One region of the Nonomuraea sp. NPDC050383 genome, then DNA from elsewhere that is predicted to be linked to it. Evidence: predicted binding sites of a transcription regulator. Region 1 holds the regulator's gene; the other holds the start of a gene.

Region 1 (14,977 bases):
CCACCACGCCCCGGCGGGCAACGCGCCCACCAGCGTCAGGCCGGTCAGCGCGGCGGCCGTCCAGGCGCCGGCGAGGAGCGCGGGCAGCATGGCCCGGGCGGCGAGTGCCGGTCGCAGGCCGACGGCGGCGAGCCTGGCCAGGGTGGGGTTGTCGCCGTCGCGGCGCGCCCCCGCCACAGCGGCCGCCGCCACGGCCACGGCCCCGGCCAGGACGGCCGCCGCCGTAGGCACTCCCGGTCCGCTGGTCGTGACGCCCAGGGCCTGGGCCAGGATGGCGGGGAGGGCGGCGGAGGCGGCCATCGCGATCAGGCGGCCCGGCCGGCGGGCGAGGCGGCGCCAGTCGTGCCAGGCCAGCGCCGCCGGCGCCGGAAGCGACGGCCACCTCCTGGACCGCAGCCTCCTGGCCTTCCAGTGGTTGTCCTCGGCGATCCAGGTCAGCGCCCCGGGATCGAGGAGCACGGCCGCCCGGGTGACGTGCGCGGCCCGCGTGGAGGCGGCCAGCACGGCTCCGGCCGGCATGCGGTCCAGGGTGGCCCACGCCTGCCGTACGAGGAGGGCGGCTGTCAGGGCGGCCGTCACAGCGACGCCGGCCACGACGGCGGGTGGAGCGGCGGCCACGGCGCCCACCGCTCCCAGGACCGCGTGGAGGACAGCAGGGACGAGCCCTGCCTCACCTCCCGTGACACCGCCGATCCCTGACACGTTTCCGGCACCCGTCATCAGGTCGGCTCCGGTGAGTGCGGGACGGGCTGTCCGGGCGCCCATCGCCGCCACGCTCAGCACCACGGCCAGCGTCACCAGCGCGCCCGTCGCGATGCCCAGCCAGCCGTCCCAGAGCCTGGACGCCTGCTCCAGAACGGCCAGGGCCATGGTGCTCACCGTCGCGCCCACGCCGACCACCAGGGCCCCGGCCAGCCGCCAGAGGAGCCGGTCCGGCGCGCCGAGCACGGCCAGCAGCGCCAGCCCGAGCAGCGCGCCCGCCATCACGGCGGCCACCAGCAGCAGGCGCGCCGTCCGGCCCAGGATCGCGCGCCGTCCCAGCGGCGCCGGCAGCAGCCATGACGCGTCGGGTGCGGACAGCGCCACGGGCCCGGCCGCCCGGGCGGCGGCGGTGAACCCGGCGAAGGCCAGCACGACCAGCGCCAGTCCCGCGCTCATGCGGGCCGTCGTGGTCGTCCCCGCCATGCTCGCGAGCAGCGAGGAGATGGGATGCGCGGCGATGACACCCACGAGGGCGACGCCGAACACGGTGACGTACCGGTCGAGCGCGCTCGTGGAGCCCTGCCGCCGCTGCCGCAGGAACCACCGCACCGCGGCGGGATCAGGGGAGTGCGGGGAGCTCATGCCGTCGCCTGGCCGGCGGGGGAGACCTGGCGTGCGCGGGCCGCCAGGACGGGGTCGTGCGTGGCCATGACGACGGTGCCGCCGCCGGCCGCGTACGCGTCGATCAGCTCGCCGAGCCGTACGCGGAAGGAGGCGTCCAGCCCGCGCTCGGGCTCGTCGAGAAGGAGCAGCCGGCTGGGCCGGAGGAAGGTGGCGGCCAGTGAGAGTCGCTGGCGCTGGCCGGTGGACAGGTTCTGCGGCGGCGCGTCGGCGCGCCCGGCCAGGGCGAAGACGCTCAGAGCCGCTTCGGCGGTCATGCGCGGCGCGCCGTGGACGGCCTGGACGAGTTCCAGGTGCTCGCGGCTGGTCAGGCCGGGGTACCAGGCGGGCTCGTCGGCCAGCAGCGCGACGTCCCGCCAGAACGCGGCGTCGTCGGCGGGTGGGGCCCCGAACACGGTGACTCGGCCCCCGCCGACCGGCTGGAGGCCGGCCAGGCAGCGGAGCAGCGTGGACTTGCCCGAACCGTTCTGGCCCACGACGGCGACGATCTCGCCGGGGGAGGCGCTCAGCGAGAACCCTTCGAGGACGGGGCCGTCACCAAGGGCGACATGGAGGTCTTCGGCGACGACGGTCTTTTCGTACACCGTTCGAGCCTAATCCGTAGATCGTCGCGCGCGGGTGGCTGATGTGCCTCCCGTGCAGCCGGATTCTGTCGGTGGCGCCGTCTAGCGTTGGTGTTCACGAACACCTGTGCGACTGGAGAGAGACATGCTTGCTGCTGAGAGGTTCGAGCGCGCGGCCGTGCTGGGGGTCGCGATGGCCGAGGAGATGCGGCGGCTGCTGCGGCTGCACCTGGTGCCGGCGGATCGGGCGAAGGACGGCGCCATTGTGATCGACGTGCCCTACCCCGACGCGGCCGTGGTCACGGCCGTGCTCGACGTCGCGGCCGACTGTTTCGGGGAGCGGGGCGCCACCCTGGAGGAGACCCGGCAGGCAGCGCTGGAAAAGCTGTTACAGCTCGCGGGCTTCGATGCCGAGTCGCAGCTCAACCTGGCAGGCGCGGTCGCACGTGACCGTGCCGGCAAGGCGACCCGCGACCGTGCGGACCGGTTCGCCGACCGGGCCGGCTGGAGCCGCCTGTGACCGTGACGGCACCAGGGGGTGAGGCCCCGCCGGGCGGAGCTCAGACCGGGGGAGGGCTCAGCAGGCCGCGCACCAGGGCCCGTACCCCTTTGGCGTAGGTGTCGCGGGCCGTCAGCTCCTCCCATCGGCCGCCCAGCGAGGCGATTCTGGGGAATTGCGCCGCGTCGAGGCTCTCGAACACCTGGCTCCGGTACGTCGGCCTGCCGTCCTCGCGCCGGCGCGCGGCGGCCGCGCGCGCGGCGATCTCGCCCGCCGTGTAGTGCCAGATGATCCGGTACGCGTCCACGGCGTCCTCCGCGGTCAGGCCTGCCTGGACGGCCGCGTCGATGATCTGCTCCGGGTACCACAGCGCGCGGGCCGACATCAGATCGTCGGCCCTGAGCACCTCGACGATCCACGGGACATCCATGAGCGCCACGCGCATGGCGACGGCGGCGGCCACGATCCGCTCGCCCGGATCCGCGGACCCCGCCTGCGGCTCGGGTCGCGGCACGCCGGCCGCGTAGTCGTCCAGAAGCAGCAGGAGCAGCTCGTCCTTGTCGCGCACGTGGTGGTAGAGGGCCATCGGCGTGGTGCCCACCTCGCGGGCCAGCCTGCGCATGGTCAGTGCCTGCGTGCCCTCCTCGTCGATGACGCGGTGGGCCGCGGAGACGATGTCCGCCTTGGAGATCTTGGGGGGTCTCCCCGTGCGCGCCGGCATCCTGCCATGTTACTTTCTATACATGTATAAAAAGTCGCCATGGGCGGCCGTGGGCGTGCTCGCGTTCGGCGTGGCCGTCGGCACCCTCCAGATGACGGCCGTGGTCCCGATGCTTCCCGTGCTGCAACGCGAGCTCCACGCGCCGCTGACCTCCGTCTCCTGGGTACTCACCGCCTCCCTGCTCTCCGGCGCGGTCACCATCCCGCTGTTGTCACGCCTCGGCGACCTGTACGGCAGGCGTCCCGTGGCCGTCGCCACCCTCCTGCTCCTGGTCGCCGGGTCGGTCATGGCCGCCCTGGCCGGCACGTTGTCCGTGGTCATCGCCGGCCGGGCGCTCCAGGGCGTGTCCGCAGCCCTCCTGCCCCTGGCCATGGGCATCGCCCGGCAGAAGGTGACGCGCGACCGGCTGCCCACGGCGATCGGCGTGCTGAGTGCCATGATCGGCGTCGGCAGCGGGGCCGGCATGATCCTCGCGGGCCTGGCCGGAGGCGGCTACCAGGCGCTGTTCTGGACCCTTGCGGGGCTCGGGGCCGCCGGAGTGGTGCTGATCATGCTGTTCGTCCGTGAACCCGGCCGTCCTCAGGCCGCCGGACGTCCGGACTACGCGGGCGCGGCGCTGGTGGCGTCCTGGCTGGTCTGCCTGCTGCTGGCCGTCAGCAAGGGCGCGGCCTGGGGCTGGACCTCGGCGGGCACACTGGGGCTGCTCGCGGCGAGCGTCGTGCTGTTCGCCCTCTGGGTGGTCTCGGCCCGGCGGGCCGCGTCTCCGCTCATCGAGATCCCGATGCTGCTGCACCGGGGGACCGTCGGGGCGACGGTGGCGTCGCTGCTGCTGGGGTTCGCACTGTTCGGCACCATCACCACGCTGTCGTCCGTGGCCCAGGTAAGGCTCGGCGCCTCGGTCCTCCAGGTCGGCCTGTACCTGCTGCCGGCGGCGCTGCTGATGCTGACGGTCTCGCTGCTCGCCGGCCGCCTGATGCGCCGGTTCGCGGCGGCGTCGCTGGTCGGCGCGGGGTCCGTGGTGGTGGCGGTCGCCGCCCTCTGGCTCAGCGTCTCGCACGGGTCGCCGGCGAGCCTGTACGGGGCGTCGGCCGTGCTCGGCGTGGGGATCGGGCTCGGGTACGCGGCGCTCGGCACGATGGCGGTCGAGCATGTCGAGCCGGCCAGGACGGCGGCGGCCGGAGGCGTGAACTCGCTGGTCAGGGTGGTGGGGAGCAGCCTGGCCGGCGCGGTCACGGGAGCGGTGCTGTCCGGCGCCGGGGCGGGGTGGAGCTTCGCCGTCTCGGCCATGGCGGCCCTGGTCTCGGCGATCTTCGGCTTCGTGCAGGGCGTGTACGGCGCCCGCCGTGCCGAGGACGTTCGCGGGGCCGCCGGCGACGGTGCGGCCGGTGCGGCCGGTGCGGACGGCCGGGCGACGGTGCTCGCGGTCGAGGAGCCGGTGTGATGGGCGAGGAGAACTGCCTCTCTCCCACGACCTCGGGTTCTGAAGCCGGGGAAGGGCCCGGAAAAGGGATCGCCGCCGGGGAACGGCTCGGTTACCGTCGGCGCTATGCGGGTCATCTCGGTAAATGTCGGGAAAGTAGTGGACGCCCCCTGGGCCGGTAAGACCGGGCGCACGGCGATCGACAAGGCACCGGTGCTCGACCGGGTGGAGGTACGCCCCGAAGGGGTCGCCGGTGACGGCCGGGGCGATCTGGTCAACCACGGCGGCGGTGACCACGCGGTCTACGCGTACGCGCGCGAGGACTACGACTGGTGGGAGGCCGAGCTGCGGCGTGGGCTGCGCGACGGCAGGTTCGGCGAGAATCTGACGACCGAGGGACTCGACGTCAACGGCGCGGTGCTGGGGGAGCGCTGGCGTGTCGGGTCGGCCGTGCTGGAGGTGAGCGGGCCACGGGTGCCGTGCGTGGTGTTCCGCAACTGGATGGACGAGCCGGGATGGGTGCGCCGGTTCACGGAGGCCGGGCGGCCGGGCGCGTACCTGAGGGTGGTGGAGACGGGCGAGCTGGGCGCCGGTGACGGAGTGCGGATCGTGCACCGGCCGCGCGACGGGGTGACGGTGGCCGAGGCGTTCCGGGCGTTCCACGGCGACAAGGAGCTGCTGCGGCGCGTGCTGGCCGTCCCGGGACGCTCCGCCTTCTGGGACGACGTGGCCGACCGGGTGCTCGGAGCGGCACGTTGACCTGAGCGAGCCGGCCCGTCGCGCCACCCGGCCTCCCCGGACCCGCACCGCCGTGGAGGGGAGCCGGGGAAGGCATGGTGCGGGTGGCCCGTGGTCAGGGTGGTCGGTGGTGGCGGGCAGACTGGAGGTGTGCCATCCACCCTGCCCGACGGCGAAGCCGCGCCCGCCTCGGGCGAGCTCCCCGAGAGCGCGCTGCGCAGCCTCGGCGAGCGCCCGTTCGGCTTCTACGTCCACGTGCCGTTCTGCGTGACGCGCTGCGGCTACTGCGACTTCAACACCTACACCGCCGCCGAGCTGGGCCCCGGCGCCTCGCAGCGCGACTACGCCGACACGGTCGTCGAGGAGGTGCGGCTGGCGCGGCGCGTCCTCGGCGACGCCGACCTCCCCGTCCAGACGGTGTTCTTCGGCGGCGGCACCCCCACGCTGCTGCCCCCGGCCGACCTGGTCCGCGTCCTCGCGGCCGTCAGGGACGAGTTCGGCCTCGCGCCGGGAGCCGAGGTCACCACCGAGGCCAACCCCGAGTCCGTCGGCCCCGCCTCGCTGGAGAGCCTGCGCGAGGGCGGCTTCACCCGCGTCAGCTTCGGCATGCAGAGCGCCCGCGAGCACGTGCTCAAGGTCCTCGACCGCCACCACACCCCCGGCCGGGCCGGGCAGGCCGTGAAGGAGGCGCGCGCGGCCGGGTTCGACCACGTCAACCTCGACCTCATCTACAGCACGCCGGGTGAGTCCGACGACGACTGGCGGGCCTCGCTCGCCGCCGCCATCGAGGCCGAGCCCGACCACGTCTCCGCGTACTCGCTCATCGTCGAGGACGGCACCCGCCTGGCGGCCCGCATCCGGCGCGGTGAGCTGCCCATGCCCGACGACGACGTGGCCGCCGACCGCTACCAGATCGCCGACGCGATGCTCGGCGAGGCCGGGTTCCGCTGGTACGAGGTGTCGAACTGGGCCACGTCCGACGCCGCCCGCTGCCGCCACAACCTGCTCTACTGGACCGGCGGCGACTGGTGGGCCGCCGGCCCCGGCGCCCACAGCCACGTCGGCGGCACCCGCTGGTGGAACGTCAAGCACCCCGCCGCCTACGCCCAGCGCCTGACCGCGGGCGTCTCGCCCGCCCACGCGCGGGAGGTGCTCACCGCCGACGACCGTGAGACCGAACGCCTCATGCTGGAGCTCCGGCTGGTGTCCGGCTACCCGCTGGCCGACGTCGCCCCCGGCGCGCGGACGGCCGTCGCCGCCGCGCTCGGTGGCGGGCTGCTGGAGCCGGAGGCGTTCAAGGGCGGCCTCATGGTCCTCACCCTGAAGGGCCGGCTGCTCGCCGACGCGCTGGTACGCGACCTGGTCAGCTGATCAGGCGGACGGAGACCGGAAGCGGTGGTGCGCGGCGGGCGCCGCCCGGACGTGGAGGGCCGGCGACACGATCCACACGATCGGGAACAGGACCGGCCGTGACCGCGGACCCGGTCACCCGACCGCGGGCCCGTGGCCGGTGATGCGGCGGGTCCCGGGTCAGGGTGCCTCCGTGACGAAGTCGATCAGTTCCTCCACCCGGCCGAGCAGTTCGGGCTCCAGATCCGCGAACGAGGAGACGGCCCCCAGGATGCGCCGCCACGCCTCGGCGGGCTCCACGCGCCACCCCAGGGCGGCGATCACGCCCTCCTTCCACGGCACCCCGCGCGGCACGTCCGGCCAGGCGGGGATGCGCAGCGCGGACGGCTTGACCGCCTGCCAGATGTCGACGAACGGGTGCCCGACCACCAGCACCTCCGGAGAGGTCACCCGGGCCGCGATGCGGCTCTCCTTGGAGCCGGGCACCAGATGGTCCACCAGGACCCCCAGCCGGCGCCCCGGCCCGGGGCCGAACTCCTCGACGATCGCGGGCAGGTCGTCGACGCCCTCCAGGTACTCGACGACCACCCCTTCCACGCGCAGGTCGTGACCCCAGATCTTCTCGACGAGGGCGGCGTCGTGCACCCCCTCGACGTAGATGCGGCTCTCCTTGGCGACCTTGGCGCGCAGCCCTTCGACCGCGATCGACCCCGACGCGCTGCGCCTCGGCCCGCTCGGCGCCGCGACCGGCCGCACCAGCGTCACGGGCCTGCCCTCCAGCAGGAACGCGGCCGGCGCCAGCGGGAACAGGCGCCGCCTGCCGAACCGGTCCTCCAGCGTGACGGCCTCCTTGTCGCAGGCCACGACCGCGCCGCAGAACCCGCTGTCGGCGTCCTCCACCACGAGGTCGGGTTCGGCGGGCACCTTCGGGATCGTGCCCTTGCCCGGCCGCCGCCAGTTGCCCGCGAGAACATCACCGTCATACACACCGGGGACCGTAGCAAATCACCCGCCTGCCGCGAGGCGCCTGCGGTGGCCGCTGCGCCGCGCCAGGACGACGACGGTCAGGACGACCGCGACCAGCACGCCCGCCCCGGGCAGCAGGAACAGCGCGGCCATGCCGCCCAGCAGCCCGCCGGCGTCCACGGCCGGGCCCACCGCGAAGCGCGCGCCCGATCCCGCGGCCGTGTCGCACTTGAGCTGGTAGCCGCCCGCCTTCGGCACGTTCAGGGCGAGGATGGCCCGCCAGGTGGTCGAGCCCTGCGTGACCGTCATGCTCCCGGGCATCCTGGCCAGCAGCGCCTTGCCGGCGCCGCCGCCGGCCGAGCAGGTGTACTGCACCGGCGAGGCGCTGGCCAGGTACACCACGGGCTCGTCGGCCGGGTCCACGTTCACGGTGACCGTCTCACCGGAGCCGAACGTCCTCGTCGGCAGCGCGCTCCGCGCCGTGTCCGCCACGCCGCTCGCGAACAGCGCCACCCCGGCCACCACGCACACCAGCGCGAGCCCCCAGGCGGCCCACACCCACCACAGCGGGGGCCGGAGCAGCTTGGGGTCCGCCCGGGGCGCGTACAGGGGGCCGCCGGCGTACATGCCGGACACCGGGAGGGGCCGGCTGCCGTACGGGCCCGTGAGCGGCTGGCCGCCGTAGGACCCCTGCTCGCCCGAAGGAGAGCCGTAGGGGCCCGGCTGGTACGGGACCTGCGGGTGGGCGGCCTGCTCGCCGGTCACCGGCCCCGGCCCGTACGACGGCCCGTACGGCGGCTGCGGGTACGGCGGCTGCGGGTACGGCGGCTGCGGGTACGGAGGCTGCGGGTACGGAGGCTGCCGCGAGTACGGGGCCTGCTGCGGCGGCATGCCGTGCGGCCCCGTCTGGTACGGCGGCTGCCCGTGCGGCGGCTGCTCGTACGGCGGCTGCCCGTGCGGCGGCTGCTCGTACGGCGGCTGCCCGTACGGCGGGGGAGGAGGGGGCTGACCGGGATGGGGGCCGGACCCGGGCGCCGGGTCGTTCGGCTGGGAGGGGGACTCGTCGGTCATGTCGGCAAGTCTGATCCCTGGAGGCGGGCCCGCGCCAGCGGCAGGATGGCCAGGTGTTATCGCACCTTGTGGGTGAGAGCCGTACACTTGGCACTCGGGAACACAGAGTGCTAGACGGTCGTTCCCCGAGGCAGACGCAGGAGGTGAGCACGTGCTCGACGAACGTAAGCTGGCGGTGCTCCGCGCCATTGTCGAAGACTACGTGTCCACCAACGAACCGGTGGGCTCCAAGGCGCTGGCCGAGCGCCACAATCTCAAGGTCTCCCCCGCCACCGTGCGCAACGACATGGCCGCGCTGGAGGAGGAGGGCTACATCACCCAGCCGCACACCAGTGCCGGCCGCGTGCCGACCGACAAGGGCTACCGGCTGTTCGTCGACAGGCTGTCACAGGTCAAGCCGCTGTCCGGGGCGGAGCGCCGGGCGATCGAGACGTTCCTGGCCGGGGCGGTCGACCTCGACGACGTGGTCACCCGCACCGTGCGGCTGCTCGCGCAGCTCACCCGGCAGGTCGCGGTCGTGCAGTACCCGACGCTGACCCGCTCGACCGTCCGGCACGTCGAGCTGGTGCCGCTCTCGGAGCGGCGCGTCATGCTGGTGCTCATCACCAACACCGGCCGCGTCGAGCAGCGCGTGGTCGAGCTGCCCGAGGTCGTGGAGGACACCCGCATCGCGCACCTGCGGGCCGTGCTCAACGCCTGTCTCGACGGGTGCGGCCTGAGCGCCGTGCCCGATCTCGTCGCCGACCTGCCCGAGCGGCTGCCCGCCGAGGACCGGCCGGCCGTGGCCACCATCCTGTCGGTGCTGCTGGAGACCCTCGTCGAACGCCACGACGAGAAGATCGTGTTCGCCGGGGCGGCCAACCTCGCCGGCGCCGACTTCACCGTCGGCCTGCGCGACGTGCTGGAGGCCCTGGAGGAGCAGGTCGTGCTCATGCGGTTGCTCGGCGAGACGTCCAGCGACATCCCGTCCGCGCTCACTGTGCGCATCGGCTCGGAAAACCCCTATCTGCACGGCACGTCCATCGTCGCGACCGGATACGGTTCTGGCGACAACCAACTGGCCCGGCTCGGCGTGCTGGGTCCCACGAGGATGGACTACCCCGTGACGATGGGCGCCGTACGCGCGGTGGCACGCTACGTCAGCCAGATCCTGGCTGCATCATAAGAGGTCGATAAGTGGCAAACAGCGACTACTACGCCACCCTCGGGGTGCGCCGTGACGCCAGTCAGGACGAGATCAAGAAGGCCTACCGCAGGCTGGCCCGGGAGCTCCACCCTGACGTGAACCCCGATCCTGAGACCCAGGAGCGGTTCAAGGAGATCACGCAGGCCTACGAGGTCCTGTCCGACGCGAACAAGCGCCAGATGTACGACCTGGGCGCGGACCCGTTCGGCGGCGGCGGGGCGGGCGCGGGAGCCGGCGGCTTCGGCGCGGGCTTCCCGTTCAGCGACATCATGGACGCGTTCTTCGGCCAGGCCGGCGGCGCGCGCGGGCCCCGCTCGCGCGCCCGCAGGGGCCGCAACGCGACCATCCGCGTCGAGCTGGACCTGCGCGAGACCGCGTTCGGCACGACCCGGGAGCTGGTCGTCGACACGGCCGTGCTGTGCGAGGTCTGCCAGGGCGCCGGCGCCGCGCCCGGCACCCACCCCGACACCTGCGACATGTGCAACGGCCGCGGCGAGATCTCCCAGGTCACCCGGTCGTTCCTGGGCCAGGTCATGACGTCCCGGCCGTGCCCCCAGTGCGGCGGCTTCGGGTCGATCATCCGGCATCCCTGCCAGGAGTGCTCCGGCGACGGCCGGGTCCGCACCCGCCGTACGATCAAGGTGCGCATCCCGGCGGGCGTCGAGGACGGCACCCACATCCAGCTCGCCGGCGAGGGCGAGGTCGGCCCCGGCGGCGGCCCGCCCGGCGACCTGTTCCTGGAGATCGTCGAGCGCCCGCACGAGATCTTCGAGCGGCGCGGCGACGACCTGCACTGCACGGTGCAGATCCCGATGACGGCCGCCGCGCTCGGCACGATCCTCACCGTCGAGACGCTCGACGGCTCCGAGGAGCTCGACGTGCGGCCGGGCACCCAGTCGGGGCAGGTCATCACGATGTACGGCCGGGGCGTGCAGCGGCTCAACGAGAGCGGCCGCGGCGACCTGCTGATCCACGTCAACGTCGAGACGCCGTCGCGGCTCGATCCGGCGCAGGAAGAACTGCTGCGGGAGCTGGCCAAGCTCCGGGGAGAGGAGCGCCCTCCGGGTAAGTTCGCACCGGGGCAGCAGGGTTTTTTCTCACGGCTGCGCGACGCGTTCAACGGGAGATGAGGCCGCCGCGGGGTAGAGACGGGCGGACGTGAGCGTCCCCGTCTTCCTGTCCGACGCCCTCGACGGGCCCGAGCTGCTGCTCGACGGGCCCGAGGGGCGTCACGCCGCCGCCGTGCGCCGGCTGCGCGCCGGTGAGCGGGTGGACGTGACCGACGGCGCCGGCGCGGTGGCCGAGTGCGTCGTGCGCGAGGCGCTGAAGGACTCCCTCCGGCTCGACGTGGTCGCCCGCCACGACGTGCCGGCGCCGCGGCCCCGGATCGTCGCCGTGCAGGGCCTGCCCAAGGGCGACCGGGGCGAGCTGGCCGTCGAGATGATGACCGAGGCGGGCGTGGACGTGATCGTCCCATGGTCCGCCTCGCGCAGCATCACCCAGTGGAAGGGCGACCGGGCGGCCAAGGCGCTGGCCCGCTGGCGCTCCACCGCGCGCGAGGCGGGCAAGCAGGCCCGCCGCTTCCACCTGCCCGAGGTGACCGAGCCAGCCTCCACGGCTCAGGTCGAGGCGCTGCTGCGCGGCGCGGCCCTCGGGCTGGTGCTGCACGAGGAGGCCGCCGAGCCGCTGTCGCGCCTGGAGACTCCGGCCGACGGCGACGTGGTCATGGTCGTGGGCCCCGAGGGCGGGGTGTCGGAGGAGGAGGTGGCCCGGTTCCGGGCGGCCGGAGCGGTGCCGGTGCTGCTCGGGTCCACGGTGCTGCGCACCTCGACGGCGGGGGTGGCGGCGGCCTCGGTCCTCATGGCCCGTACCGGCCGCTGGTGACCCGCTGAGAGGTCCGCACGGCCGTTGATGACCCGCCGAGAGGCTCGTACCGCGCGCTGGTGACCCGCCGGATGGCTCGTAGCGGGCGTTGATGACCCGCCGGATGGCTCGTGCCGGGCGCTGGTGACCCGCCGGCGCCGGGCCGCCTCGCGGGCGCCGGCGGCCCTACTGCGAGGAGAGCGGGCTGGCGTCCATGATGGTGGTGATGGTCTGGACGGTCTGGACGGGCTGCGTCGGGTCGGGGGCGTCGGCCGGGCAGTCGTCGGCGGGGCACGGCACGGCCGCCGGCGCCGTTTCGGTCACCGTGGGGGCCGGGGTGGGCGTCCGGGCCGGGGTCGGCGTCGCGCCGGGACAGTCGTCGCGCGGCTCGGCCGGCCCGCTCGTCGGCCCGCCCGTGGGCTCGTCCGTCTGGTCGGACGTCGGCCCGGGCGTCAGGTCGTCGGCCTGGCCGGTGGTCCGCCGGCCGGCCTGCTCGCCGGTCGGCGTGGGGCACGGGGTGGGGGAAGACGCCTTGGGCGTCGGCTTGCTGGTCGACCTGGCGGTCTCGGGGACGTGCCGCGGTGGCCGCGTCGTGGGATCGGGCAGCACCACGACCTCACGCTCCTCGCTGCGCTGCGGCGGATCGGGCGACACGGCCCGGTTGGTGGAGGACCCCGAGGGCGGGGTCGAGGTGGTGCGGACATCCTGCACGGTCTCCCGCAGCACCTGGTGGCGCAGCTCGGGGACCACCATCACGATCGTGCCGGCCACCAGCACCGCGCTCGCCGCGGCGGCACCCGCCCGCCACCAGAACAGGTTGCGGATACCGCGCCGCTCGATGCGGGCACGGATGATCTCCAGTCCGTCCGGCGAGGGCACGACCGTGTCCGCCTCCGCGCGGAGCACACGGCGCAGTACGTCGCCGTACTCGTCGGGGGGCTGGGTCATGACATCTTCTCCAGGACGGAACGCAAGGCGGCCATTCCACGCGCGGTGTGGCTCTTGACCGCTCCCTTGCTGATGCCCATGGCGTGGGCGATCTCAGCCTCGGACAGATCACCGTAGTAGCGAAGGACGAGTGCCTCTCTCTGACGTGCCGGCAGGGCCCGCAGCGCCTCGATCACGGCCGAGCGTTCGAGCTCGCCGATCGCGCCGTTCTCGGCGCTCGGGGCGTCGGGCAGACCCTTGGGAGCATACTTCTCGACGACCGCGCGGTGTCTCAGCACGGATCGGGAGCGGTTGACGACGGATTGACGCAGGTAGGCGAGTGCCTTGTCGGGGTCGCGCAGTCTCCGCCAGGCGCCGTGGATGGCGACGAACGCGTCCTGCACGACCTCCTCGGCGGTCGCCATGTCGCGTACCAGCAACACTGCGAGACGCACCAATGACCGAAAGTGCGCGCTGTACAGCGCGGTCACGGCCATGTCGGCGTCCCACCCGACCGGCACCGCCCCTAACGACCTGTCGGCCAGAAGGGTCTCGGTGGTCACCTCATGAGGACGCGCGGCCTTCCGAGAGGGTTTACGCTCTTCCGGTTCCTTAGGGGGCATTACCCAGTCGTGTCCTCGCCAGGCGGCCTTGCCCAGACCCTGATTGTCCTGTTGCGCCGAAGTGTCGCATACCCACCCTAACCGCGAGGATCTTCCTACGCACGGCGCGCTCGGTCACCGATTCGCAACAGGGGCAGGGAGTTCGGAACGTTCCAGGCGGGGCGGGAGCAGCATAGCGCGGTGATCACCGTGAGGAGGACGGAGTGTCTCGATAGGGTGGGCGCGTGACCGACTGCATCTTCTGCAAGATCGTCGCCAAGGAGATCCCGGCCGAGGTCGTCCTGGAGACCGACCGGGCGCTCGCGTTCCGCGACCGCAACCCGCAGGCCCCGACCCACGTGCTGGTGATCCCCAAGGAGCACCACGCCGACGCGGCGGCGCTGGCCGCTGCCGACGACGGCCTGGCCGACGACGTCCTCAAGGCCGCCCACGCGGTGGCCGTCCAGGAGGGCGTGGCGGACGCCGGCTACCGCGTCGTCCTCAACACCGGGCCCGCCGCGGGCCAGACGGTCTTCCACGTCCACGCGCACCTGCTGGGCGGCCGTGACCTGACGTGGCCGCCGGGGTGATATTGGCGAGAGCGATTCGCGTGGTCCCGGCTACCATGGGCGGAGAAGCACACACGAAGAGACCGGGAGGCATCAGGCCGCTGGCCTGCCCATGTCCGAACTACACGAATCCCGCCGGACCGCACCTCCGACGCGCACACAGGCCAAGGTGCTGATTCCGGACGAATACCCGATGGTCAGCCTCCTGGGCTCCCGTGACGAGCTGTTGCGTGTCATCGAGGGCGCCTTCCGGGCCGACATTCACGTCCGAGGGAACGAGATCACCGTCACCGGCAGCCCCGACGAGAGCGGGGCCGTGGTACGGCTGTTCGAAGAGCTCGTCGAAGTGCTGCGAAGCGGCGGCGAGCTCACGCCCGACGCGGTCGAGCGGAGCATCGCCATGCTGCGCATGACCTCCGACCGGCCGGCCGAGGTGCTCTCCCTCGACATCCTCTCCTCGCGCGGCCGGACGATCCGGCCCAAGACCGTCAACCAGAAGCGCTACGTCGACGCCATCGACCACCACACGGTCGTCTTCGGCATCGGCCCGGCCGGCACCGGCAAGACGTATCTCGCCATGGCCAAGGCCGTGCGGGCGCTCCAGGAGAAGCGGATCAACCGGATCATCCTCACCCGCCCGGCCGTCGAGGCTGGTGAGCGGCTCGGCTTTCTGCCGGGCACTCTGTACGAGAAGATCGACCCCTACCTCCGGCCGCTGTACGACGCGCTGCACGACATGGTCGACCCCGACTCCATCCCCAAGCTGATGGCGGCGGGCACGATCGAGGTCGCGCCGCTGGCGTACATGCGGGGCCGCACCCTCAACGACGCCTTCATCATCCTCGACGAGGCCCAGAACTCCTCGGCCGAGCAGATGAAGATGTTCCTCACCAGGCTCGGCTTCAACTCCAAGATCGTGGTGACCGGCGACGTGACCCAGGTCGACCTGCCGGCGGGCACCACGAGCGGGCTGCGCGTCGTGCAGGAGATCCTCGAGGGCATCGACGACATTCACTTCTCCCGCTTGACCAGCGCCGACGTGGTCCGTCACAAGCTGGTCAGCGAGATCGTGGACGCCTACGGGCGCTACGACGCGCTCCAGGAGGCGACGGAGCCCGC
Region 2 (14,977 bases), on a different contig from region 1:
CCGGGTCGACGTCAAGTGCGACGGCACCAACGACACGGGCCGCGCCACCCTGCGCGTCGTCAGAGCCGACCCGCTGCCCAGCGACGTACCCACCCGCGCCCCCCGCGCGGGCGGCGGCGGCACGTTCGGCAAGGACGTAGACGAGGGCTCCGGCCTGCCGCTCGCCCCGGCCGGGGTGCTGCTCGGCCTCGCCCTGGCCGCCGGCGTCGGGATCGCGCTCAAGCGCCGCAACCGAGCCTGACGAGGACGACGCCATGGCACGTCCGGGACGCGTGGTGCTCGCCGGGGCCGCCACGGGACTGCTGCTGGTCATGTTCGGCAAGACCCAGATCGGCACCCAGCAGGCCGCCAAGGTGGTGCCCGAGAGCATCGACATCCCGTCCATCGACGTCGAGGCGCCGCTGATGAAGCTCGGGCTGACCAAGGGCGGCGAGGTGGAGCTGCCGCCGTACGAGAAGCCCAAGGTGGCCGGCTGGTACACCGGCAGCGCGGTGCCCGGCGAGAAGGGCGCCTCGGTGATCGTGGGCCACGTCGACACCAAGACGGCGCCCGCGGTGTTCTACAAGCTCAGGAAGGTCCGCAAGGGCGAGCTGGTCAAGGTGGAGCGCAGCGACGGCAAGGTCGCGACGTACAAGGTGGAGGCCGTCGAGCAGGTCCACAAGGACCGGTTCCCGGCCAGGAAGGTGTACGTGGACGACGGGCTCAAGCTGGTGACCTGCGGCGGCACCTTCGACTACGCCAAGGGCGAGTACGTGGACAACATCATCGTCTACGCCTCCCGAGCCTGAGCCGTCCCCTCCCCGGCACGGGAAAATCGGTTGCCCGGACCCGGATGATGGGGACATGAGTGTGGAGACCAATCCGCCGGCCACCGGCAGCCGCGTCCCATGGGAGCGGGTGCACCCGGCCGCCCGCGCCGGCGTCGAGGAGTTCCTCGGCGGTCCCGTGGCCGAGGCCGTCACACAGGACACCGGCTTCTCGCCCGCCGCCGCCGTGCGGCTGCGCACCGCGGCCGGGCGCCGCGCGTTCGTCAAGGCCGTCGGCCCCGAGCCGAACGCCGAGGCCGTGGGCATCTACCGCGCCGAGGCCGCTATCGCCGCCGCCCTGCCCGCGTCCGTGCCCGCGCCCCGGCTGCTGACGACGTTCGAGGCCGAGGGGTGGGTGGTGCTGGTCTTCGAGGACATCGAGGGCCGCCACCCGGCGATGCCGTGGCGGCGCGACGAGCTCGACCGGGTGCTCGCGGCCGTCGACCGGATGTCCGCCGCGCTCACTCCCGCGCCCATCGCCGCCCCGTCCGCGGGCGAGCTGTTCGGCGACTCCTTCCGCGGCTGGCGCAGCCTCCTCGGCGAGGACACCACCGGCCTCGACCCGTGGGCGCTGCGCCACCTCGACGGCCTGGCGGAGCTGGAGTCGGGCTGGGCCCGCGCCGCCGCCGGCGACACGCTCCTCCACGCCGACCTGCGGGCCGACAACATCCTGCTCGCCGGCGACCGGGTCTACGTCGTGGACTGGCCGTGGGCGTGCGTCGGCGCTCCCTGGTTCGACCGGGTGGCGCTGCTGCCGTCGGTCGGCATGCAGGGCGGGCCGCCGCCGCACGAGCTGGTCACCGACCCCGACCCGGCGATCACCGCGGTGATCGCCGCGTTCGCCGGCTACTTCGTCCGGCAGGGCCGTCAGCCGGCGCCGCCGGGACTGCCCACGCTCCGGGCGTTCCAGCTCGCCCAGGGCGCGGTGGCCCTCGACTGGCTCAGGCGGCGCACCGGCTGGTCCTGACGAGCGGCAGGGAGTGAGCCGGGTGGCGGGTAGGCTATTCAGTCGTGCTGGTCCTCGCCTTTGACACCGCGACCCCAGCGGTCACCGCCGCGCTCCACGACGGCGAGCGGGTTCTCGCCGAGTCGACGACGATCGACGCCCGGCGCCACGGTGAGCTGCTCGCGCCCACCATCCAGATCGTGCTCGGCGAGGCGGGCGCCGCGCTGCGCGACGTCACGGCCGTCGTCGCCGGCAGCGGCCCCGGCCCGTACACCGGGCTGCGCGTCGGGCTGATGACCGCCCAGGCGCTCGCCACGACGCTGGGCGTCCCCGCGTACGGCATCTGCACGCTCGACGCCGTCGCCTACGGCAGCGGCCGCGACGAGCCGTTCATCGCCGCCACCGACGCGCGGCGCAAGGAGGTGTTCTGGGCCCGGTACGCCGACCTGCGCACCAGGGTGAGCGGCCCGGCCGTCGACCGGCCCGCCGACGTGCCCGCGGACGGCCTGCCGGTCGTCGGGGCCGGCGCCGCCCTCTACCCCGACGTGCTCGGCGAGCCGGGCGACCCGCCCTACCCCTACGCGGGCTCGCTGGCCGCCCTCGCCGTCGAGCGTCTGGCCGCCGGCGTCCCGCTCGACCCGCCCCGCCCGATCTACCTGCGCCGTCCCGACGCGGTGGTGCCCGGCGCGCCCAAGAGGGTGACGGCGTGAGGCTGCGCCGGATGACCGAGGACGACCTGCCCGCCGTCATGGCGATCGAGCGCGCCACGTTCCCGCTCGACGCGTGGAGCGAGGGCATGATGCGCGGCGAGCTGGCCGACCAGCCCCGCACCCGCCACTACGTGGTGGCGCTGGTCGACGACGTCATCATCGGCTACGCGGGCATGGCCGCCGCGGCCGACCAGGCCGACGTGCAGACCATCGCGGTGCTCCAGGCCCACCAGGGCACCGGCGTCGGCGGCGCGATGCTGGCCGAGCTGCTGCGTGAGGCGCGCGGGCGCGGCGCCCGCGAGATGTTCCTGGAGGTGCGCGACGACAACCCGCGCGCCCGCGGCGTGTACGAGCACTTCGGGTTCGAGGAGATCGGCATCCGCCGCCGCTACTACGACGACGGCACCGACGCGATCATGATGAGGAAGAAGCTGGATGGCTGACGCACCACTGGTCCTCGGCATCGAGACCTCCTGCGACGAGACCGGCATCGGCATCGTCAGAGGCCACACGCTGCTGGCCAACACCATCGCGTCCAGCATGGAGGAGCACGCCCGCTTCGGCGGCGTGGTGCCCGAGGTGGCCTCCCGGGCCCACCTGGAGGCGATGACGCCGACCGTGGAGGCCGCGCTGGCGCAGGCCGGCCTGAGGTTCTCCGACATCGACGCGATCGCGGTGACCGCCGGGCCGGGCCTGGCCGGGGCGCTGCTGGTGGGCGTCGCCGCGGCCAAGGCCTACGCGCTCGGCCTCGGCGTCCCGCTCTACGGCGTCAACCACCTGGCCGCCCACGTCGCCGTGGACCAGCTCGAACACGGCCCGCTCCCCAAGCCGTGCATCGCCATGCTCGTCTCGGGCGGACACTCGTCGCTGCTGCTGGTGCCCGACGTGGCCCAGGACGTCATCTCGCTCGGCTCGACGGTGGACGACGCGGCGGGGGAGGCGTTCGACAAGGTGGCGCGGGTGCTGGGGCTGCCGTTCCCCGGCGGCCCGCACATCGACCGGGCGGCCACCTCGGGCTCCGGCGCGGCCATCACGTTCCCGCGCGGCAAGATCGACGACGGCACGCTCGACTTCTCCTTCTCCGGGCTCAAGACCGCCGTGGCCCGCTGGGTCGAGGCGCGCGAGGCGGCCGGCGAGTCCATCCACGTGCCGGACGTGGCGGCGTCGTTCCAGGAGGCCGTGGTCGACGTGCTGACGCGCAAGGCGCTCCAGGCGTGCCGCAAGTACGACGTGCACGACCTGCTCATCGGCGGTGGCGTGGCGGCCAACTCGCGGCTGCGCGCCCTGGCCCAGGAGCGGTGCGACGCGGCGGGCGTGCGGCTGCGCGTGCCCCGGCCGGGCCTGTGCACCGACAACGGCGCCATGGTGGCCGCCCTGGGCTCCGACCTGGTGGCCGCCGGGATCACCCCGTCCGCCCTGGAGATCCCGGCCGACTCGTCGATGCCGATCACGACGGTTCATGTGTGACGTGTGCGGCGTCGGTCACGGTGGTCCACGTCCCGCCGGGGTGGCCGGGACCGTCAGTCGCGCCGCTGAGCCGCCGAGCCGCAGAACACCTTGACGGCGATGCCCATGACCTCCTCGGTGGACGGGTTGCGGGTCGAGGGGTTGATCGACAGGGTCATCGACTTGCCGGAGTCCGAGCGGAACGCGAACGTGAGGTATCCGATCAGCTCGCCGCTGTGTCCCCACACCGTGCCGCACGGCAGCCGGTAGGCCTGCAGCCCGAGCCCGTAGCCGAACCCGGCTCCGGTCTCGACCGTCGTGCGCATCGCCTGCAATGACGTCTTGCTGATCAGCTTGCCGTCGAGCAGCGCCGACATGAACCGCTCCAGGTCGGCCGCGGTCGAGATCATCTCTCCTGCGGCCCAGTCCAGCGAGGGGTTCATCCGCGTGGCGTCCACCAGGCCGGGCAGCGGCTCGTAGCCCTTGGCGTGCGGCGCCGGCAGCCCCGCCCGGTCGCCCGGCACCACGGTGTGGCGCAGCCCCAGCGGCCGCAGGATGCGGCGCGTGACCTCCTTGCCGTACGGGTGGCCGGTCAGCTTCTCCACCAGCAGCCCGAGCACCACGTAGTTGGTGTTGGAGTAGTGCCACTTCCCGTCGTCGGGGAGCTTCTTGGCGAAGGCCACTTCGAGCAGCTCGCGCGGCTGGTAGGAGCGGAACCGGGCGTCGCCGCGCCAGCGGTTGGTCGAGTATCCGGGCTCGCTCATGTAGTCGTACAGGTGGCTGGTGTGGTTGAGGAGCCGGCGGACGGTGATCTGCGCGCCGCCCGGCACCAGGCCCGGCAGGTACCGGTCGACGGGGTCGTCGAGCTGGATCCTGCCCTCGTCCACGAGCTGGAGCACAACGGTCGCGACGAAGGTCTTGGTGACGCTGCCGATCCGGAAGTACCCGTTGGGCGACGGCCGTCCCTCGCGCTCGATGTCGCGCACGCCCACGGCGCCCGACCAGGTGTGTCCGCCGTCGGAGACCCGCGCCAGGGCGGCCGTGGCCCCGCCGCCGGCCACGATCTTGTCCAGGTCGGAGCGTACGTCCACACCGTGGCCACCCGCGGTTACGGCCGTCGCGACCAGCACGTTCATCATCAGCTGCATCATGTGCGCAACGCTAGGGAGATCGGCTGTGCGGCGGAATGCGGTGCTCCGCCGACTTCACCTGTGGAAAACCGCAGCAGCTCAGGAGCCGGCATCCGATCCGAACGGCGGGTCAGTCCTTCGGCCGGGTGGGGCGGAGGAGTGCCTCGGCGAGGGCCAGCATGGTCTCCTCCAGCGAGCCCAGGCGCTTGGTGAGGTCCGCCGTGGCCGGCGTGACGATGCCCGTCACCGTGCGCGTCAGCTCCTCGCGGTCGGGCCGCGCCTGGAGCAGCTCCGTCAGCGCGCCCGCCGCCGCCGTGAGACGGTCGGCCTCGTCGGCGGCTCGGGCGGCGATCGCCTCCTCGATCCGCTCGCCGATGCCCAGCGTGACCGGGAGCTGGCTCACCCGCTGGTTGACCGCCTCCAGGTGGTCGTCCACCGTCTCCAACTGCTCGCCCGCCTGCTCGGCGCGGGTGGCGAGGTCCGTCAGATGCCGGTCCACGCCGTCGAAGCGGGTCTGCATGCTCGTCTGGATGGCCGTCTGGATGGCATTTCCCACCTGGTCGAACCGCGTCGCCATGTCCGTGTCCACCGTGTCGAGGCGGGTGGCGAGCCCGTCCACCGTGTCGAAGCGGGCGGTCAGGTTGGCGTCGGCCGTGGCGAAATGGGCGGCCATGGCGCTGTCGCTGCGGTCGAGGCGGCTCGTGACCCCGTCGAACCCGGCCGCCAGCTTCGTGTCGACGGTCGTGAAACGGCCCGTCACCGTGCTGTCGACGGCGTCGAACCGGGTCGTCAGATGCTCCTCGACCTCGCTCAGCCGCTCGTCCAGCGACTCCAGGTCGTTGTCCAGGTGGTTGAAGCGGGCCTCGTTGCGGGTCGCGTTCTCGCCGAGGTGCTGGTCGACGCCGGCCACCCGCTGGTCCACCGTCGCCATCCGCTGGTCCACGGCCGCCATCCGCTGCTCGACCCCGCCCACGCGCTCGTCCACGGCGCCCAGCCGCTCGCCGGCGGCGACCGCGCGCTCGTCCAGCGTGGTCAGCCGGCCGTCGAGGGCGGTGAAGCGGCCGTCCATCCGGCCGTCCAGGGCGCCGAGCTGCCCGTCGAGCGAGACGATCCGCTTGTCGACGGACCCCAGCCGGGAGTCCATCCCGGCCAGGCGGCCGTCCACGCCCTCCATGCGCGAGTCGAGCTCGTCGAGCCGCACCGCGACCTGCTGCTGCGTCTCCTCCAGGCAGGTGGCCAGCTCCTGCCGCGACTCCTCCACCCGCGCCGCGAGCCGCTGCTCGGCGGTCGTCAGCCGGTCGGTCACGGCGCTCACCTGGCCCGCGAGCACGTCCACGTGCGCGGTCAGCCTCTCGGCCACGGCGTCCACGTGCGCGTTGACCTGCTCGCCGACGGCGGCGGCCCGGGTCCCGGCCTGCTCGGCCGCGGCGGCCAGCCGGCCGTCCAGCCCGCTGGACAACCCCGCGGCGATCCCGCTGGACAGCTCGGCCACCACGTTCTCGACCCGGTCGGTGCGCGCCGTCAGCTCGGCGAGCGATCTGTCGAGCCGGGTGAAGCGGCTGGCGGCGGCCTCCATGCTGGAGCCGAGCTGGGCCATGACGGCCGCGAACTCGCCCATCCGCTTGGCGATGCCCTCGCCGCCGTCCAGCACCGACTGCAGCCGCTTCAACGTCTCCTCGACGCCGCCGCCGATGGTCGTCAGATCGTCCCAGATGTTCGGGAGCTCCACCACGGGGGCGACGCGCTGGTGGACCGACTCCACCCGGGCGTCCACGGAGCCCACCTGCGAGCCGACGGCGTCCACGTGGTCGCGGACCGCCTCGACGTGCTGGGCGAGGCCCTCGGCCCACATGGGCGGCTTGGCGGCCATGTCGTCAAGGCGCCCGCTCACCGTCTCCAGCGTGCCGCTCAATCCACCGAGCTCCCGCTCGCGCACCTCGCGCAGCAGCCACTCCATGCCTTCGAGCCGCTGGCGGATCTCGTCGAGGACGGCCCCCTGCGTGCGCTGCTCGTACACATGATCCTGCGCGGCGCGGGCCAGCAGCTCCCGCATTCTCTCCGGGACCTTGCTGTGCCCCCCTGTCTGCAGGAGGGTGGTGTGGTTGGAATGATCCACCGAAAGCTCCTTCACTCGCCGACGGTTCATCGCGCAGCGGTGGGATAGGTCCGGTTTGCAGATGGAAGAAGGAGAACGCGGTAAACCGCTACAGGGGGGAGAACTCCCGCCCGCCCACCTTAGCCTCTCGATCAAGCCACGTCAGTGGTGCGGGAAAATATCGTGGTTGCCGCACAAGCGCCCTGTTTTGCTATTTACGCAGGTGGGCATGGGCGGCAGATCAAGGCGGACGGCTTATCCATGATCCGGGTCAGAATGACCACGGCGGATTCACTGCCCGAAAGTCGCAGATCTCCGCGAAGGCGTTCGATGTCCACGGCGGAGGCGCGCTTTTTAATAGTGATATTTCCTATTTTCCGGTCGCGGAGAGCGGCGCGCAGGCGCTTCAGCGAGAACGGCAGCGCCTCCTCCACCTCGTACCGGGACGCCCAGGGAGTGTCGACCGGGTCGTCCCCGGTGATGTAGGCGATCATCGGGTCGGGCAGGCGGCCGTCCACCAGCTCGGCGACCTCGGCCACGAGGTGCGCGCGGATCGCCGCGCCGTCGGGCTCGTACACGTAGCGGCCCAGCGGGCCGACGGGGGCGACGGCGCCGGTGTCACGCAGGACGTGGCCGCCGGGCAGCAACGTGGCCAGCCGGACCGCCCCGCCGCCCGCCGTCGTGTCCGGCCGGTCGGTCGTGCGGGCGCCGGGGTGCGTCCACAGGGAGGCCTCCTTCACCTCGCCCTTGTACGAGACCCACTCGGCCTCGGCCGTCTCCGGGATGAACTCGTACGGGATGCCCGGGGCGACCTTGAGACAGGCCCACCGGGCCCGGGCGACCAGGTCGAGCACGACGGGCCACGGCGGGGAGTAGGCCAAGGGGTCGAACGTGCGGCCCCTGGAGGTGCGCCGGGCCGGGTCGGCGAACAGCACGTCGTAGTCCTCGGGCGACACGGACGCGGCGTCGGCCACCCGGACCGTGACCCGTCCGGCCGGTCCGAGCGCCTCGACGTTGGCCCTGGCCACGGCCACGGTCAGCGGGTCGGTGTCGACGGCGTCCACGACACAGCCCGCCCGGGCCAGCGCCAGGAGATCCCCGCCGATGCCGCAGCACGCGTCCACGACCCTCGGCCCCGCCCCCTGCGTGCCCGCCCCCTGCGTGCCCGCCCCCTGCGTGCCCGAGCCGGGCGGACCGAAGCCCTGCGGGCCGGAGCCGTACAGGCTGGAGCCGTGCGGGCCGGAGTCATGAGGACCCGAGTCATGAGGGCCCGAATCCTGAGGACGGGAGTCGTGCGGGCCCGGCGGGCGTGTCCCCGAGGCGGTGCCCTCCTCCCGAGCCGCCGCTCCCTGGCGCGTTCGCGAGCCCTGTGAACGGTGTGAGTCGTGCCACAGCGCGGTGAGCCGGGCGGCGCGGTGGGCGGCGACCTCGGCACGGGTGGCCTGCTCCAGGCCGTGCGGCGTGAAGTACATCAGCTCGGCGTCCGCGCCGAACTTGGCGCGCGCCCGGTCCCGGAGCCGCGCCTGGGTGAGCGCCGCCGAGGCGAGCGCGGCGTCGTAGGTCCGGCGCAGGCTCGTCGCGGCCGCCACGGGGTCGCCCCCTTGGAGCTCGCCCGCCTCCGCGAGCGCGCGCTGTCCGCGCGGAGTGAGCAGCTCGGTGAAGGCGTCCAGGTCCACGCCGTACGACGTTAGCGCCTCCCGTGCGGCCCCCGATCCGGGACCCCGTCACGACCTGCGAGGATGGGTTATCGCTCTCAGCAGACGTGTTCGTGTTGACTGTCAAGCCCCTCTTGCATATGTTTCCTGTTGGCACTCTCCCCTTGAGAGTGCCAACGTGCGACGAGGCAGGTCTGGCACCCGCGACGGCAGGCCCCGCTGGTCGCCTCTTCTAGATCATTCAAATCTGAAGGGGAGGTCCGATCGTGACGACCGCCACCAAGGTTCCCGTTAAGCCGCTCGGCGACCGCATTGTGGTGCAGCCGCTTGAGGCTGAGCAGACCACCGCTTCCGGCCTGGTCATCCCGGATACCGCCAAGGAGAAGCCGCAGGAGGGCAAGGTCCTCGCGGTGGGCCCGGGCAACTGGGATGAGGACGGCGAGAAGCGGATCCCGCTCGACGTCAGTGAGGGCGACGTCGTCCTCTACAGCAAGTACGGCGGCACCGAGGTCAAGTACGGCGGCGAGGAGTACCTCGTGCTCTCCGCCCGCGACGTTCTCGCGATCATCGAGAAGTAAGCCGGTGGTGTCGGGCCCCGGGCGCGTGAGCGGCCGGGGCCTTCGACACTAGGAGAGGACTTTCAGCAAAATGGCGAAGATCCTGGAGTTCGACGAGGACGCCCGTCGCGCTCTTGAGCGTGGCGTCAACGCCCTCGCGGATGCCGTGAAGGTTACCCTCGGCCCCCGTGGCCGCAACGTCGTCATCGACAAGAAGTTCGGTGCTCCGACCATCACGAACGACGGTGTGACCATCGCTCGTGAGATCGAGCTGGAGGAGCGCTACGAGAACCTCGGCGCCCAGCTCGCCAAGGAAGTGGCCACCAAGACCAACGACATCGCGGGTGACGGCACCACCACCGCGACGGTCCTGGCCCAGGCCATGGTCCGCGAAGGCCTGCGCAACGTGGCGGCCGGCGCCTCGCCGCTGTCGCTCAAGCGCGGCATCGACAAGGCGGCCAAGGAGATCAGCGACAAGCTGCTCGCCAGCGCCCGCCCGGTCGAGGACAAGAAGGAGATCGCCAACGTCGCGACGATCTCCGCCCAGGACGCCAAGATCGGCGAGCTGATCGCCGAGGCGTTCGACAAGGTCGGCAAGGACGGCGTCCTCACGGTCGAAGAGTCCAATGCCATGGGCATGGAGCTCGAGTTCACCGAGGGCCTCCAGTTCGACAAGGGCTACCTGTCGGCCTACATGGTCACCGACCCCGAGCGCATGGAGTCCGTCCTCGAGGACGCCTACATCCTGCTGACGCAGGGCAAGATCGCCTCGATCGCCGACTTCCTGCCGATGCTGGAGAAGGTCGCGCAGACCAAGAAGCCGCTGCTCGTGGTCGCCGAGGACGTCGAGGGCGAGGCCCTGGCCGTCCTGGTCACCAACAAGATCCGTGGCACGTTCACCTCCGTCGCCGTCAAGGCGCCGGGCTTCGGCGACCGCCGCAAGGCGATGCTGCAGGACATGGCCATCCTCACCGGCGGCCAGGTCGTCAGCGAAGAGGTCGGCCTCAAGCTGGAGAACGTCGGCCTTGAGGTGCTCGGCCAGGCGCGTCGCATCGTCGTCACCAAGGACGCCACGACCGTCGTCGACGGCGCCGGTGACCAGCAGGCGATCGAGGACCGCGTCAAGGAGATCAAGCTCGCCATCGAGCAGTCCGACTCCGACTGGGACCGCGAGAAGCTGCAGGAGCGGCTGGCCAAGCTGGCCGGCGGCGTCTGCGTGCTGCGCGTCGGCGCGGCCACCGAGGTCGAGCTCAAGGAGAAGAAGCACCGTCTCGAGGACGCCATCTCCGCGACGCGCGCCGCGATCGAGGAGGGCATCGTCTCCGGCGGTGGCTCGGCCCTGATCCACGTCTCCAAGGACCTGGACGACCTCGGCCTGACGGGCGACGAGGCCACCGGTGTCGGCGTCGTGCGCCGCGCGCTGGTCGAGCCGGCTCGCTGGATCGCCGAGAACGCCGGTCTCGAGGGCTACGTGGTCACCCACAAGGTCGCCGAGCTGGAGGCCGGCCACGGCCTCAACGCCGCGACCGGCGAGTACGGCGACCTGATCGCGCAGGGTGTCATCGACCCGGTCAAGGTCACCCGCTCGGCCGTCCAGAACGCCGCTTCGATCGCGGGCATGCTGCTCACGACCGAGGTGCTCGTCGTGGACAAGCCCGAGGAGGAGGCCCCGGCCGCCGGCCAGGGCCACGGCCACGGTCACGGCCACTGACGACCTGAGGATCACCGGCTGACGGGCTTCGGCCCGCGCGGCCGGTGACACCACGGCTCACGAACGGCCCGCCCCCACTCCCGGAGGCGGGCCGTTCGCGTGCCCGGCCCGTGATGGGGGAGCTGTGAAGGCGTAGGAGGCGGAGGTGCGCAGGGGAGGCGTCCGGCGTGGATGGTCGCCGGACGGGTGGGTGAGCGCCTAAGTGCAGATCTTCCGCTCAACGTCACACCGTTTGACCTCGGGGTAGCGCGGTGACGGCTTGCTCAGCAGGGGCTGGGGCCTGTGGCGCAGGTGCAGGTCGAAGAAGGCTCGGACGTGACTGCGGGTGATCTCGACGGCGCGGTCGCCGGACAGGCCGGGATTGCGGTGGACACCGAGCTGTTCCACCAGCAGCGCGGTGTCGGTGAAGGAGGCGTGCTCTGCCCCTGTCACCACAAGCCAGCGCTTCCATTCCCTCAGCTGCGCCCAGTCACGTTCCCACGTGGTGTCCTTGCCTCCCGGGCTGTGCATGGCCTGCGTGCCCAGGAAGAGGAACGGCCGCGACAGTCCGCCGTCGGGGATCGGGGCGAAGGCGGTGCCGTCCATGTCGATCCCGGCACGTACGCGGGTGTCCTTCAGCATGGCGGCGATGGTGCTCGCGCCTCCTGCCGAGTGCCCGGCCATCGCGATCCGAGACGGTGCGATCAGCGGAGCGCCCTTCCACGCGGGGTGGGCGCCGGTCAGTTCGTCGAGCACGAAGGAGACGTCGGCCGCCCGGCTCTGGCCCACCTTGTTCCAGAACTCCTGGCCCTTGCTCCCCTCACATGCGAGACACGTGGTGATCCGGCCGTCGGGGAAGGCCGTGGCCAGGCTCTCGTAGGTGTGCTCGATGCCGGCCACCACATAGCCCCTGCTCGCCAGCTCCTCGGCCAGGGCGGTGAGCGAGCTGCGGGGCTCGGTGAAGCCCGGGGAGAGCACGACCAGGGGCAGGCTGTGCTTGCGTCCGGCCGGTTCGGCGTCGCTGAAGGCGTTGGTCCGCGTTCTGCTCAACGCGTCGTACGGCACGCCGGTGACCTCCCCGCCTTTCAGGATGAGCTCCGACTCCTTCGCCGTCATGTACGGGGCCCGTTTCCCGCTGCGGGATCTCGTCGGGTACCACAGGGAGACCATGAGTTCTCTCGCCTTCGCGGCGGGGACCCAGGGATCGGCGCGGGAGGTGTCCTTGAGGTACAGGGACGTGGTGCCGACCGGCTGGGATCCGGTCGGCTCGGGGAGGTGGGGCGTGCCGAGCCGGGTGGACGACAGGTCGGCGGCGACAGCTGCGGTGAAGCCGGGCGACAGTTCACGCGAGGGGGCGTCGGACACGATCGAAGCGAACGCGGCGGAGCAGGGGGTGGCGGCTACGAAGGCGAGCAGGGCCGCGACGGCGGTGACGTCTCGGCGAATCCGGCGGGGCGGCGCTGGTTCGTCGCCCCCGAAGCCTGCGCCGTGCCCTGAGGCGGCGCCGGGCGTGCTCTCCCTCTCCCTCATATGACCCATGAAATGTCCTTCCTGATGAGGCCGCCTCGACGGGGCCTCCGCGGGCGGCCGGTGGCGGGAATGACGTTAGAGGCCGGAGAGATCCGTCCGCGTCGGCTGTCATGCCGATATCGGCCCTGCCTCGAGGAGGAGACCTCACCGGGTCATCCTCGCGATGTACTCCTGGCGGATGCCGGGTCCGGTCACCGAGGCCGACGCGGGACGTGCCGTGCGGTCGGGACAATGCATGAGTGAAAGCGAGCGAACGACGTGTCTGGTGGCAGTCCGGTCTTGATGTGCTGCGCCCCGTGCGGAGGCCCGCCCGGCCCTCACGCCGGTCAGTCCTCGCCGACCTGCTGCTCGCGATCGTCCTGACCGTTGTCGCAGTGGCCGCGACGGCGGGCGCCACAGACGGCGCCCATCGCGTCGCCGGGGAGCGGCCCTCCCTGCTGGAGCCCTTGCAACTGCGGCCCTCTCCACCGCCACGAAGCAGCGACGCCCCGCCTGACCGCCCGGAGCGGCCCGTCGTCCCCGCAGACGACCAAGAGGATCCGGGGCTGCTTCCGCTCCTGGTGGTCCTGACGGCTCTGCCGCTGGCGGTGCGACGTCTGTACCCACTGATGACCTTCTGGGTGGTGCTGGCCGCGGCGTTGGCCACCCGCGACGACGCGACGTGGATCACCGTGCTGGCGTTCGCCATCGCCGCCTATGGCGCCGTGGCCCACAGCCCTCACCGGGCGCCGGCCATCGGGGGACTCGTCCTCGCCACCGTGCTGGCAGGCGCCGCCTTCCGGGACTCCGTCCCGGCGTTGCCAAGCTGGCTGGGACCGTTCGTGGTACTGATGAGCGCCGGAGTCGCCGCCGGTTTCGTCCGATCCTGGCGGCAGCAACTCGACGCCGGCCGCCGTCGATTCGCCGAGCTGCAGCGCGGACAGGAGGAAGCCATGCAGAAAGCCGTCCAGGAAGAGCGCTCCCGGATCGCCGGCGAGCTGCACGATGTCGTCACCCACAACGTGAATGTGATGGTGATCCAGGCTGGAGCGGCACGCAAGGTGATGGAGACGGCCCCGGCCCGGTCGAAGGAGGCCATGCTGGCGGTCGAGGCCGGCGGCCGGGCCGCGATGGCCGAACTGCGCCACGTCATGGGCCTGCTCGCCGGGCCGGAGAGCGAGCGGGCGGGCAGCGGCGCCGACGGGCTCGAACCGCAACCGGGACTCGACCGGCTGGACTCGTTGATCGAACGGGTTCGCGCAGCCGGAGTGCCGGTCAGCGCCGAGATCTCTCCGCCGCCCGGCCCGCTGCCGCCCGGGGTGGAGTTGGCTGTCTATCGCGTCGTGCAGGAGGCGCTGACCAACACGATCAAGCACGCGGCCGGTGCGGCGGCGTCCGTCACGATCGGCCACCGGGGCGACTGGCTGGAGATCGAGGTCACCGACACCGGCGGCAGGCGGACGACGCGCGCCGGAGACGGGCAGGGCCGGGGCCTGATCGGGCTGCGGGAGCGGCTCGCCCTCTACGGCGGCGTCCTGCAGGCCGGGCCGCGGCGCGACGGCGGCTACCAGATCAAGGTGCGGATTCCGTGGACCGCCCCGTGAACCGGCCCATGAGAGTGGTCATCGCCGATGACCAAGCGCTGGTACGCAGCGGGTTCGGGATGATCCTCGCCGCCGACGGCATCGAAGTGGCGGCCGAGGCGGCCAACGGGGTGGAAGCCGTCGCCGCCGTCCGGCGTACTCAACCCGACGTCGTGCTCATGGACATCCGGATGCCGCAGATGGACGGCCTCGAAGCCACCCGGCAGATCATGACAGAAGGTGCGGACGACACCCGCGTGCTGATTCTGACCACGTACGACCTCGACCACTACGTCTACGCCGCGCTCACCGCGGGGGCCAGTGGATTCCTGCTCAAGGACGTCACACCCGAGCATCTGGTGGCGGCGGTGCGTCTGGTGCGTGCAGGGGACGCCCTGCTCGCGCCGACGATCACCCGCCGCCTGGTCGAGCGGTTCGCCCGCCGCGACCAGGCCAAGGCAGCCGTACACCGGGATCTGTCGGAGCTGACGCCCCGGGAGCTGGAGGTGTTGCGCCTGCTCGCCACCGGACTGAGCAATGCCGAGCTCGCTGACCGGCTGAGCCTCAGCCCGACGACGGTGAAGACGCATGTCGCGCGCATCCTGTCCAAGGTCGGCGTCAGGGACAGGGTTCAGGCGGTCGTGCTCGCCTACGAGACCGGCTTGATCGCCCCAGGCTCACTCGGGAGCGGGGGGCCGATATGAAGACATCCCATGAGATGTGACGTGGTACCAATGGTTACAACGCAGCAGCGGCTTCGGATATGAAATAGTGACTTACCCCGGGTAAACCGGAAGTGCTGGCAAAGCGTCGGATGTCGATCTGTGTTCTCGTCTCGGTGCGTTGTCTG

What was found. Region 1 encodes HrcA, which represses chaperone genes, less so after heat shock. Its sites were predicted from a motif close to TTGGCACTCTCNNNNNGAGAGTGCCAA; they were not measured.
Region 2: groES (co-chaperone GroES) is a predicted target of HrcA. The motif match lies at 8,939-8,965, and genes of this name have one in related genera.

The regions. Positions count from the first base shown of each region.
Region 1 covers NZ_JBITIP010000009.1:298,640-313,616, forward strand. The annotation lists gene ACIBG4_RS23990 (DUF6297 family protein) at 1-1,344, opposite strand, end outside; gene ccmA (heme ABC exporter ATP-binding protein CcmA) at 1,341-1,967, opposite strand; gene ACIBG4_RS24000 (hypothetical protein) at 2,092-2,466, shown strand; gene ACIBG4_RS24005 (TetR/AcrR family transcriptional regulator) at 2,507-3,166, opposite strand; gene ACIBG4_RS24010 (MFS transporter) at 3,189-4,607, shown strand; gene ACIBG4_RS24015 (MOSC domain-containing protein) at 4,713-5,345, shown strand; gene hemW (radical SAM family heme chaperone HemW) at 5,475-6,695, shown strand; gene ACIBG4_RS24025 (DUF3097 domain-containing protein) at 6,855-7,661, opposite strand; gene ACIBG4_RS24030 (hypothetical protein) at 7,680-8,711, opposite strand; gene hrcA (heat-inducible transcriptional repressor HrcA) at 8,863-9,876, shown strand; gene dnaJ (molecular chaperone DnaJ) at 9,888-11,027, shown strand; gene ACIBG4_RS24045 (16S rRNA (uracil(1498)-N(3))-methyltransferase) at 11,056-11,781, shown strand; gene ACIBG4_RS24050 (hypothetical protein) at 11,947-12,708, opposite strand; gene ACIBG4_RS24055 (SigE family RNA polymerase sigma factor) at 12,705-13,184, opposite strand; gene ACIBG4_RS24060 (histidine triad nucleotide-binding protein) at 13,535-13,879, shown strand; gene ACIBG4_RS24065 (PhoH family protein) at 13,971-14,977, shown strand, end outside.
Region 2 covers NZ_JBITIP010000022.1:52,517-67,493, forward strand. The annotation lists gene ACIBG4_RS36475 (hypothetical protein) at 1-241, shown strand, start outside; gene ACIBG4_RS36480 (class F sortase) at 255-788, shown strand; gene ACIBG4_RS36485 (phosphotransferase) at 844-1,773, shown strand; gene tsaB (tRNA (adenosine(37)-N6)-threonylcarbamoyltransferase complex dimerization subunit type 1 TsaB) at 1,818-2,462, shown strand; gene rimI (ribosomal protein S18-alanine N-acetyltransferase) at 2,474-2,905, shown strand; gene tsaD (tRNA (adenosine(37)-N6)-threonylcarbamoyltransferase complex transferase subunit TsaD) at 2,898-3,929, shown strand; gene ACIBG4_RS36505 (serine hydrolase domain-containing protein) at 3,983-5,059, opposite strand; gene ACIBG4_RS36510 (hypothetical protein) at 5,169-7,154, opposite strand; gene ACIBG4_RS36515 (methyltransferase domain-containing protein) at 7,349-8,809, opposite strand; gene groES (co-chaperone GroES) at 9,052-9,366, shown strand; gene groL (chaperonin GroEL) at 9,437-11,056, shown strand; gene ACIBG4_RS36530 (alpha/beta hydrolase family protein) at 11,255-12,565, opposite strand; gene ACIBG4_RS36535 (sensor histidine kinase) at 12,862-14,148, shown strand; gene ACIBG4_RS36540 (response regulator) at 14,157-14,831, shown strand.